DNA from 2 places in the Shewanella sp. SACH genome. Region 2 is predicted to be linked to the other one. Evidence: riboswitches for the same ligand, from Rfam matches in the RefSeq annotation. Region 2 holds a riboswitch; the other holds the start of a gene.
What was found. A riboswitch is a leader RNA that binds a small molecule or an ion and turns the genes downstream of it on or off. The one in region 2 is predicted to bind cyclic di-GMP.
Positions count from the first base shown of each region.

Region 1 (3,429 bases), 350 kb from region 2:
CCACTGCGTTTAGAAGGTGAAGCGGCGCGTTATAGCCGTTATAACCAAGACGACTACACTCAAGCGGGTAATCTGTATCGCATCTTCTCAGAAGCGGAGAAAGCACGCTTAGTGGCAACGATTTCGGGTTCACTAAGTCAAGCGAGTTTAGATGTGCAGCAACGTATGCTGGCACATTTCGAACAAGCCGATGCGGATTACGGCCAACGAATCAAAACGGCATTAGGGCTATAAACTGCGTTTCTAAGAAGTTCAGTTTCCTTAGTCGACACTGTTTATCTCAATAAAACCGTCGTAAGTAGAAAGGCCAGTGATGTTTATCACTGGCCTTTTTGTTGCGGTAATTCAAGCTTTAAAGCATTTATACCAATCACATTAAATATCTAATCAGTTCAGAGCCTCACAGGCATTTCAATCCAATGCGCATTGACGCAGAAATGGTTATTCCCTTTTAAGTCAATGCAACACAGGAGTGGGATGCCTGTGTTGCTCCCGAAGGGCGGCTGATGTTAACGGCATGGCAAGGCGCTTTATACTGCGTTCAAGGCACCACTATGCCTTCAAGCCTTCGCCTTGTCTAAAGCGCGTTGAACTCCCGCTGAATGAACAGATATTTATTACGATTGGTATTAGAACAGCAGAGTGACAACGCCTAAGAGTGCGAATAATACGGCGCAGCCGCGGTGTATCCACAACATAGGTAATTTTTCGGCGCTGAAATGGCCTGCGATCACCACAGGTACGTTGGCAAGCAGCATACCTAAGGTTGTGCCTGCAACCACCATAGTTAATGAATCGTATTTTGCGGCTAACACTACCGTTGCGATTTGCGTTTTATCCCCCATCTCGGCGATGAAAAACAGGATGAAGGTGGCGAGGAAGGGGCCCATTTTGTAGAAACGACTCTCTTCAGCATCGACTTTATCTGGGATTAACACCCAAAGGGCTATCGCGAAGAAAGATGTGGCAACTAAATAGCGGGCAAGATCTGGGCTGACCCAGTTAATCGCCCATTGGCCAATCCAAGCGGCGGCAAAATGGTTGAATAACGTTGACAGAAAAATGCCTAAAATAATGGCGGTTTTATTTTTAAATCTTGCGGCGAGAATAAGTGCAAGCAATTGAGTTTTATCGCCAATTTCGGCAATAGCAACCGTAAAGGTTGAGGCAAGTAGGGCTTCCAAGTGTGATCCTTTAGGGGTGGTTAAGACATAAGCACAATAAACCGTCCACCCCTAGGTGCAGTCATTGTGCTCAGGTCTTGCTGGGCAAATCGATGATTTGCTGTGAACACCATGGCGTGTGGCCAAGTATGTTGATGTTCACCCTAGATGACGATGGCTCGAAATCCAGTTAGCTACTCCCCCGAAGCGAGGTGGGCATTATACCTAAGTGAATTTCGGTTTCAAGCACGAGTTTATCGCAGTAGGCACGAATGGATGTTTGACAGGCGTCAGAAAAATACCGCGCAACATTCTGTAATTATATGAATATAAATGGGTTAATTTTTTGACAGCGTTGTCTTTTGTTGCTAATTTAGCCAGGTCATTTCTACTTGATTACATACTATTAACTCGTAGTGATTCGATGACACCTACCGTATTTGGCAAACTAATTGAAAAGTTAGGACGCAAAGCTTCCGGTCTAAGGTTGTAAATGGATTTTTTAGTGAACTAAGATAGCGGAGTTGCCGCAGAATTCGATTTCTGTGAAAGATAAACGACTGCTGTTTAATGCTGTTGTTTGCCCAAATACCACTTTTATACCTAAGCCCAAGCCAATACTGGCGAAGATGGGTGCAAATGGAGTGCATTAAAGTGGCAAATCCTACTGTTTTTTCCCCTGTTTCTAAATTGAGTTTATTGGCCGCCGCAGTGATGGCGGCAAATACATTTGTGAGTATTTCTGTACAGGCACACGGTTATGTTGTGGCGCCAGAGTCACGTTCCTATGCCTGTAAAACCGGCAATAATACCAACTGTGGCGCGGTGCAATGGGAACCGCAAAGCGTTGAAGGACCATCGGGTTTTCCTGAGTCAGGTCCTGCGGATGGCAAACTGGCGAGTGCGGGTAATGGTGCTTTCTCGCCTTTAGATGAACAGAGTCCCAGCCGTTGGTCAAAGACAGATATTAAAGCGGGCTGGAATAAGTTCAGTTGGCAGTTCACTGCCAATCATGTCACCCGCAATTGGCGTTATTATTTAACTCGCCAAGATTGGAATCAAAACCAAGCTTTAAGCCGTGCGAGCTTTGACTTAGCGCCATTCTGCGTAGTCGATGGTGGCATGGTGCAGCCACCTAAGTTAGTGACCCATGACTGCTATGTGCCAGAAGGTCGCAGCGGTTATCAAGTGATTCTAGCCGTGTGGGAAGTGGGTGATACCACCAACAGTTTCTACAATGCTATCGATGTGAACTTAGATTCGGGTCCCGTCCTACCGGGTGAATGGCTCGATGTGGGCGACATCAATCCGTCACTCGATCTCAAGGCGGGCGATAAAGTGATGACCCGAGTGTTCGATGCCAATGGTGAGCAACCGGCTAAACAAACAGTCATTACCATTAGCGATGCGACTCAAGGTGATAAACAAAATTGGCCTTTCCTATTAGCGAGCGCGATTAATGCCCAGCAGTCTCAGTTAAAAGCGGGACAAAAAAATGCATCAGGTGTGATTGAGCCTGTGTATGGCAAAAACGACATTTTTACTGCGACGACTTCAGGTATTGAGCGTGTCGAAGTGGGATTTGATCTGGCGCCCGCACCGGGCAACAGCTTAGAAGTCACTTCACTTGCCGACGATTATCAAATTATCGACGGCGCGGCGCAGGTTCGTTTTGACGTCACCAGCAATGCTGAAATGTTAGTGTCTGCGTATTTGTTTAACCACGATGGCACGGCTGCCGGTTTTGTCAGCCAAACCGTTAATAATACCAGCGCGAGCTTAGTGTTAGACGTGGTTGCGCCTAAAGCAGGGCATTATCACTTGCAGGTTAAAGCTGAGCCTAAACAAGGTGATGTTATTCAGCAGAACTTTGATCTCTTCTTAAAGGATCAAGCACCAACGCCGGAAGCGGATTTTGTCTTCCCTGAAGGGGTGAAAGGTTACGTTGCAGGCACCACAGTGTTACAGCCTAAAAATGGCAAAGTGTATCAATGTAAGCCATTCCCCTATAGCGGCTATTGCATGCAGTGGTCGGCTTCTGCCACAGGATTTGAGCCAGGTGTTGGCGCTTCTTGGACTATGGCGTGGACTGAGCTGTAAATTAACATGTTGAGTTAATCGATTCTCAACATGATGTGATTGGGCTTAAACACAGCGAATATGTTTAAGCCCATATTCAGCGCGCTCGCGACAGTCAAAATATACGTTTTACCTCGATTCACCCACAATGCGGCACCCCACGTATTTCCAACAAAGGTAGCGATTT
Region 1 covers NZ_MPDG02000002.1:569,832-573,260, forward strand. The annotation lists gene katB (catalase KatB) at 1-234, shown strand, start outside; gene BM607_RS10395 (TMEM165/GDT1 family protein) at 630-1,184, opposite strand; cyclic di-GMP riboswitch class I at 1,596-1,695, shown strand; gene gbpA (N-acetylglucosamine-binding protein GbpA) at 1,818-3,263, shown strand.
Region 1: it holds a riboswitch for cyclic di-GMP, as region 2 does, so the genes downstream of both, gbpA (N-acetylglucosamine-binding protein GbpA) here and BM607_RS11910 (glycosyl hydrolase family 18 protein) in region 2, are expected to answer to the same signal.

Region 2 (3,429 bases):
GCGCCTCATTTTCAGGATCCCGCGAACCGCTGCCATTGAGCACCACATCGGCGGGACCTGTGACATTCACATCCGCACCCGCATTGGCAATCGGCGCTTTATTCACCGGTGGCGTAGTTCCTTCGCCATGACCTAAACCTTCGTGCATCGCATTTAGAATATCGCCGTTATCGGCATCAATTTCCCATGCAAATAAACCACCTAACTGATTGGCAAGCACATATTGGCCCTTAGCTTTAACGGAACGAGCATCATCGAAAGTGATTAAATCCCCCGTAGATGCCTTGAACAATGATGGCGCCTCGGCCGTTTCATCATAGCTGTAAGTCCAACCGCTCCCCATGTATTCGTTCACTATCTGGCGATAATCCACTATGCCATCTTCCCATGTGCCTTTCACTTTGCCCGTCGCTGTCCCCGTGAATGGGTTATTGCCCGTGTAGCCATTCACGCCTGTCCAGCCGCGGCCGTACATAGCAGCACCAACCACAATTTTCCCTGGGGTTACACCTTGAGTTAACAGAGCTTTAATACCCTTGTCTGTGGTGTAGCGGGTATCAGGATCCCAACTCGCCTCATAAAGATTGGTTTGATGACCGAGTTCAGTATTTGTCCAACCGCCATTGAAGTCGTAACTCATCAAGAAGATGTAATCCATGTACTGCTGAGCAGCCTGATAATCGACCTTTGCCATTTTTTGAGCATCGATACCAATTGCGGAAGTCAGTTCATAGGTACGACCCGTCTCAGCACTTAACTCGTCGAGCATGGCGCGCAGTTCACGCATCAGGGTTACATAGGTTTCACCGTCATTGGCATTACCTAAGTTTGGATTCGCACCGCCACCACCTGGATATTCCCAGTCAATGTCAACGCCGTCGAAGAACTTCCACGTTTGCAGGAATTCCTTCACCGATGCGACAAAGGTATCGCGCTTAGTTTTATCGCCAAAGTAGAAGAAGGGATCAGATAACGTCCAGCCACCGACCGAAGGTAAAATCTTTAGATCGGGGTGGGCTTGCTTCAACGCCATCAATTGGCCGAAGTTGCCTTTGTAGGGATCGGAGTAGTCACTCACGCCCGCCTGTGGCATTTGGACCGCCGCCCAAGGATCATGGATAGCGACTTTAAAATCTTCACGGCCACTACAGGCACGTTGCAACGCTTGGAAACTGCCGTCGATTTCTTTCAAGCTATCGTTAATGCCATCACCACCGCAAATAGGGGTAAAGCCATATAAAATATGAGTTAAGTTCTGTGCTGGGATTTTATCGACAGGGAACTTACGGCCATACACGCCCCATTCTACAAAGTAACTGCCGACCACTTTGCCCGACTTGTTAACGTATGGACGATTGTTTTCTTTAAGCGGAGCATTGAGTGGCACTAAATGGCTGCCATCGGTATCGGCCACGAGGATTTCTTTGGCATCGCTCGCCGTACAACCATCGCTGTTACACAGTTGCACTTGCATCTGATAACGGCCGCCTTTGTTCACCTTAAAGTTAGCGGTTCCCGAAGCGCCTGAGGGGCCTTCCCAAGCTACATTACCGTTGAGCAGCACTTGGGCTTTATTGCCCACATCACCACTCCAAAGGTTCCAGCTGACGGACACGTCGGCAGCATCTTTAATGGTCACCAACTGATTGTAAGCCGTAGCGGCTTGATTAACTTCGATAATAGCGAACTTGGTTTCGCCCCAACCTATAGTCGGTTTGCCGGGCGCTGCGGCAAATGCACTGGCACTCACGGTAGATGCCAGCGCCGATGCCACCAGCAAGACTGATGTTGAAATTTGAGTCTTGAACATGAGATATCCCTATTGAATTTTTTTATATGAATCAATAAGGCAAACAAAGCGTAGACAGGAAACAACACTCTCTTAAGACCATGCAACACGACTGACAATTGCACGAAGAAAAACCTGTGGTATCCCCGCTATCATAGGTACAGACGAACCCTTAGACCGGAGGCTTTGCGTCCCAGTTTTTCAACTGGTTTGCCTTTTACACGCAATGACAACGTTGTCATTGCGATAATCAGCATAGACGTAAGCGCAATAAAAATGCAACAAAATATTATCAACTAAGGTAGTGGTCTGATAAGAAAGCAATTAAATACAGTTCAACTATTTCTAATATTTACTTTGATAATTAAGGATTTGCTGACTATTTTAGCCATAAAAAACAGGACACGATAAGCCAAAGGCATCACCTGTCCTGTTATCAATTTCACTATTTATGCTGCGAATACTGCTTAAATTGCTAGGGCTGAGCCGCTGAACTCTAATAATTCAAAATCATAAGCAAACAGCATCTATGATCCTTATACGCGTGGATAATCCCTTGCGAGCATCACAGATAAACCTCTGCACACTAAGGTTTCCATATCATCGACGCGGTTGATTTTCATCTCAGCTAAGGGCGCGCTCAATGCCATTTGCTTTAAGCTTTCGAGGCAGCCTTTGTAGTAAGGAGCACTGTTCATCATGTTACCCGCGAGCCAAATCCGATTGGGATTAAATAAATTCACTGTCCACGCCAGCCCCATACCAAGGTAACTGCCCGCACGGTATAAATCATCCTGAGTAGTGATGTTACGGCTACGCACAGAATCGCCACTGGCGAGTTGCTCTAAACTAAATTCGCCTGATTCAGTCATCACGCGGCAATGCCCCAACTCCCCTGCAACCCCCGTCGCACCTGTAAAAGCTTGCCCATTAAACGCAATCGACATCCCTATCCCGGTGCCGCACATGACCAACAACTCACAGGCATATTTGGCATCGCACGTGGCTTGCATACCCGCATCCATATCGTTGCAAATAAACTTAAGCTCGCCTTGAGTTTTCACTGTGTCAAAACTCAAGCCATTGAGTCCGGGTAACGATTTACAGGCAACCAAACGATTATTTTGTACGAGTCCTGGTACGCCAATCGCTAATTGGTAATGCTGTAAATCGTAATCGCGTTCAAGCGCAGCGATTTGATTATTTAACTCTTCAATTTTAAAACCTTCGCCTGTGGGGATTTTATATTGTTCTGTATGTCCCGCGAGCTGAAGTTCGAACAGGGCTGTCGTACCGCCCACATCTATTGTTAGTATTTGCATCGCTTACTCCACTGATACATGCGCCCCACTCTGACCCCGAGCGGAGATGGCAAATGTTAGCATAGGGTCCAAATGTTAGCGATTGAATAAAACTTAAGTCGCTAATTTGTAAGGAACAAGTCTACAAAAAATATGACTGACATTTTGTTTTACTCAGGTTTTATGCTAAGAATCACACAAATAAATTAAGGGTAAAACACTTAGCTTGCTCATCACAGTCAGCACAAATTCACGATTGTATACAAAATCCTTTATTCGCTCCCCTTGCATCCAGCGCGTTAGGCTTGCGATAATCCGAGCTGGTTAGAACTCAAATAA
Region 2 covers NZ_MPDG02000002.1:918,074-921,502, reverse strand. The annotation lists gene BM607_RS11910 (glycosyl hydrolase family 18 protein) at 1-1,810, opposite strand, end outside; cyclic di-GMP riboswitch class I at 1,926-2,014, opposite strand; gene BM607_RS11905 (ROK family protein) at 2,326-3,111, opposite strand.